2 regions of the Ruminiclostridium herbifermentans genome follow, and region 2 is predicted to be linked to the other one. Evidence: riboswitches for the same ligand, from Rfam matches in the RefSeq annotation. Region 2 holds a riboswitch; the other holds the start of a gene.
The links. A riboswitch is a leader RNA that binds a small molecule or an ion and turns the genes downstream of it on or off. The one in region 2 is predicted to bind cyclic di-GMP.

Region 1 (2,478 bases), 800 kb from region 2:
GCATTAGTAGCTATTTTAATTATAATAAGTGGTATAAAGTTGGTTTCTGATACTATAAGCCCATTATTGGGTATGGCACCAACAAAAGAGTTGGTAGATAGAATATACGAAAAAATTTTAAGCTATGATAATATCATTGGATTGCACGATTTGACCGTACATAGTTATGGTGCATACAAATGCTTTGCTTCAGTACATTGTGAAGTGTCAGCGGATCAGGATATTATGGTTAGCCATGATATTATTGACAATATTGAAAGAGATTTTTTAACAGATGAAGGCATTCACATGGTAATTCATCTTGACCCTGTTGTGACAAATGATGAAAAAACTAATGAACTTAAGGAATTGGTTAAAGGAATTATTTTAGATATATCGCCTGAGATTAGTATGCATGACTTTAGAGTAGTTTGGGGAATAAGCCACTCCAATTTGATTTTTGACATTGTAACTCCGTATAATACAAGACTTAATGATGAAGAGTTAAAGAATCTAATTTCGGATAAATTAAAGGATATAGATGAGAAGTATCGAACTATAATAACAGTAGATCATAATTACGTGCCAAATAGTAAAGACTGTTAGGAATAAATTCGAAAAACAGTTATAAATACTTTGAAAAACATCAGTATATTGTTAATAAAAATATGCCCAACGCCATATATTGTGTGGCTTTTAATAAAAGAAAAAAATTCTATTGACAAATTTAAAAAAAACTATTGAAAATTTTGTCGAAATGGTGTATAGTATAAATAGTTAATAAAAGTAGTATTTGTAAAATTAAAAAATAACATATGAAAAGGTAAACTTACTGAAAGGTAAGGACACAAAGCCATGAGTCTAAAGTGTGAATGCACCATGATCGTCAGGTTGCCAAATGTTAAACGTATATAACGTTTTATTTAGCTGTGGCAACTTTGTGTCACAGCTTTTATTTATTTAAGTTTATCCTTAAAAAACGTTCTTTACATAAATTTAACTAAAACTGCATAGAAGACTTAGTACTAACAACATAGTAGGTTTATAGTTATTATTTAATGTGGTTGGAGGTGGATTTAGGTGAACAAGCATACAAGACTTATTGATAAGGATGTATTACTTAAAAATGTTAATCTAGGTAATTTTGTAAAAATAAAGAGAAATTCTGTTTTAGAGGAAGTTGAAATTGGTGACTTTTCTCAAGCAGCAGAATATAGCAATATATATAATACAACAATTGGTAAACATTGTTCAATTTCACCCTTTGTTAATATAAATCCAGGTGATGAGCGTGTGGAGATTGGACATGATGTAAAAATAGGTTTGAATGTTTTAATTATGTCAGGAGTAAAAATTGGTAATGGTGCAATTATTGAATCAGGCAGCATTGTTACGGAAGATGTTGAAAGCTACAGTGTTGTAAGTGGAGAACCTGCTAGAAAAATAAGAATGAGATTTTCTGATGAAATGATTGCTGAGATAGAGAAATTGAAATGGTGGGATTGGGATTGCAACAAAATTATGTCAATGTTTAATACCTTTAGGAATTTTGATGAATTTGTAGGTAAGTATTCACATTCAGGATTCAAAAATGATATTGAAAAGGTAGCTTGTTTGCAATAGTAAGTAGTTATAAATTAATTAAGCAAAATTCTAATTCTAATAAAAAACTTTCCTAAATTCTATGTTATGTGTAAACCAAAAAAGGTATTTGCTATTTTAGCAAATACCTTTTTTGGTTTACACATATTAATTAAACACATTAATTAGAACGCAAGCATTTTTGCCAATGTGTGTGGTATTAACATATTTCCTAAAATGAGTTTTTTAGTTTATAAATGTTTTAAGCAGACTTTCCATACTTACCATCCATGGTTCATAGTGTGCTTAAAGATATACTTAAAACAAGAAATAATATAATCAACAGCAAACTGCTTAAATAGTACTCTCGTGAATATAATCTATGGATTGCTTCCGAAATAGTACTTCCGTGAAAATAATCTATGGCTTACTCCCGAAATAGTACTTCCCTGCAGATAATCTATGGCTTGCTTCCGAAATAGAACTTCCCTGCAGATAATCTATGGCTTACTCCCGAAATAGTACTTCCCTGCAGATGATCTATGGCTTGCTTCCGAAATAGAACTTCCCTGCAGATAATCTATGGCTTACTCCCGAAATAGTACTCCCCTGCAGATAATCTATGGCTTGCTTCCGAAATAGTACTTCCGTGAACATGACCTATGGCTTGCTCTGGAAATAGTACTTCCACGAATATGAACTAAGGCTTGCTCCCGACATTGAAACTGAAATATTCTCTATATTGTTTTTTTACATGTAAAACATGATATGCTTTATAAAAAGTCATATTTTTGATGATGTTGTATTGTTGATATAATTTCAACATTAAATTTATGTAATATAATAGTCGATTTTGTTGAGAGATTATTTACTTAATATTAGATGAAAGTAAAAAATCAAACTAAAATAATAAAAAAT
Region 2 (2,478 bases):
TAGGGGGATGCAAGTGAGAATAGCTGTAATAGATGGTCAAGGCGGAGGTATCGGAAAATCAATTGTTGAGAAATTAAGGAAGGAATTGATGGAAGATATTGAAATTGTTGCTCTGGGAACAAACTCGCTTGCCACATCTTTTATGATGAAGGCTGGTGCAAATGAGGGAGCTACAGGAGAAAACGCAATTGTTTATAATTCTAGTAAGGTCGATATAATAATCGGGGCTATAGGAATTATTGCGGCAAATTCAATGTTAGGGGAATTGACTCCAACAATGGCTAAAGCAATTGCTGAAAGTCCAGCTAAAAAAGTGCTTCTTCCATTAAATCGATGAAATATCGAAGTTGTAGGTGTTGATAAGAGTGAGCCTTTGCCGCATCTTATTGATAAGGTGGTTCAAAGTATTAAAGAAAGCATGAAGAGGTGCTAATATGTGTGAAGCAAATGTTTATTTAATTGATGAGAAAGGTGAAGAAAAGCTGTTTCTTGAATCTGTTGACAAGATACTCCCAGAAGAAGAGAACTTGATATTGGAAAATATATTTGGACAAAGGAAGATAGTAAAAGCAAGGATTAAGGAAATGGAACTGGTAAATCATAGAATTGTTTTGCAAAGATGATTTACATGAGGCCATTTACGATAAAAAGACAAAATGCATGTGTATGTAAAATAATTCTTTGCTACAGTAAGAAGGGCAGAGTAAATACAAGAAATCTATGGGTTTGAAGTATCAGCCTAGATGGTAAGCAATATCACTGATAAAATGTTACCTGATATAGGAGAGTAGCATAAGGCCAATGGATGAGATTTATCCGATAGTATTTATTACGCTATTCATTCTCAATTGAATTTTACAAAAAAAGTGAAATTCTAATTACTGGCAGTGAAATTTGAAGGGCAATAATATTAACCAATAAAAATAAAGTGAGCAAGCTTTGACAAATTTCAACATGGCTAATGATGTATAATAATTACATAGTTCGAAAAAAATCGATAAAGGCAAACTTGTTGAAAGACAAGGACGCAAAGCCTCGGGTCTAAAGCGGTTTACCGCTATGATGGCCGGGTTGCCGGGACTAAGCTGCTTTAGGCTCATTGGTGTTTTACAGCATCAGTGAGCCTTTATGTATACAATCTGTATTACTTATAGTAACGACTTCGAGCCATTATGACTATGATTTGCCGGAAAAGTGTTTGCAAGTTTGCCAAGAAATCCTGAAAGGAAGTGGTGAGTTTGTTGCCGGTTAAAGTTGTAATGGCTGATGATGAACCTGGAGTAATGTTATTACTCTGCTCGATTCTTAGTAAGCTTGAAGGGGCTCTGGTTGTTGGAACAGCAGAGAATGCTAAGGATACCATAAAACTTACAATGGAGCAGAACCCAGATTTAGCTTTCCTTGATATTGAGCTTCCTGATATGAAAGGAATAGAGTTAGCTGAAAAGCTAAGAGATATTAAACCGGACATGGCAATAGTCTTTATAACCGCGCATCAGGAATATTCTCTCGATGCATTCAAACTATATGCTTCCGATTACATATTAAAGCCAATTGATGAAGAAAGAGTAAAATCTACTTTCCTGCGCATCTATAAGATGCTGGAGATATCAAAAAAGAGTAATACTTCTTCATATACGAAGCCTAGCAGAATTTCAATAAACCTGGGTGATGAACGAATCTTTATAAAGCTGAATGAAATTTTTTATATAGAAAGGTCCGGACGTCACACACTTATTTCTTGTACCAATGGAAAATTTAAAACCCGGCAAACCCTGCAAGAACTGGAGAAGTACTTAGGGAAGATGTTTTTCCGCTCTCATAAATCTTTTATTATAAACACCGATCGGATTGAAAAGATAGTCTCTTTTCCCAATTCATCGTATTGTGAGGTAAAATTCAATAATTGTGAAGACAAGGCTTTACTTAGCCGTGACCGTATATCTGAGCTTATGAAGTATTCAGATTATAATGTTTAAGGGGGTATTGTGATGGATGTTATGCCGTTAATCCCCTTTTTAGGTGTGTCTGTTCCTGAAAGCCTGGTTTTGTATTATATGGTACTGGCATTAACGAAGAAAAAGGAGTCACCGTTTGTAGTAATAATCCTTTCCCTGCTGACTTCGATATTCTCATTCAGTATTCGGACAATGCCGGTACGATTTGGTATCCATACCATATCACAAGTAGTACTCATGACTATATTTTTGAACCTCTTTTTCCGATTGCCCTGGCATACTTCAGCAGTTGTAATGGTGCTTTCAAGTGTGTTTTTGGGATTGGCGGAGGGAATCTCAGTTCCTCTTCTGGCTTGGGTTTTTAAATTAAAACTTGAACAAATCATCTCTGATCCTTTGCTAAGAATACTTTTTACTTTGCCACACTTAGTTTTACTTTCAGTATTAGCGTATATCATTGGCAAACGAGGATGGCGCTTACCGTTAATATCAGAAAAATTGGGAATAAAAAATGAGTCTG

Region 1: another riboswitch for cyclic di-GMP. It lies ahead of EHE19_RS12860 (LbetaH domain-containing protein); the one in region 2 lies ahead of EHE19_RS15990 (LytR/AlgR family response regulator transcription factor).

The regions. Positions count from the first base shown of each region.
Region 1 covers NZ_CP061336.1:3,155,501-3,157,978, reverse strand. Annotated here, with positions in the region: gene EHE19_RS12865 (cation diffusion facilitator family transporter) at 1-585, shown strand, start outside; cyclic di-GMP riboswitch class I at 792-878, shown strand; gene EHE19_RS12860 (LbetaH domain-containing protein) at 1,060-1,602, shown strand.
Region 2 covers NZ_CP061336.1:3,950,516-3,952,993, reverse strand. Annotated here, with positions in the region: partial or broken gene EHE19_RS16000 (DUF3842 family protein) at 14-433, shown strand; gene EHE19_RS15995 (CooT family nickel-binding protein) at 435-623, shown strand; cyclic di-GMP riboswitch class I at 993-1,079, shown strand; gene EHE19_RS15990 (LytR/AlgR family response regulator transcription factor) at 1,233-1,979, shown strand; gene EHE19_RS15985 (sensor histidine kinase) at 1,992-2,478, shown strand, end outside.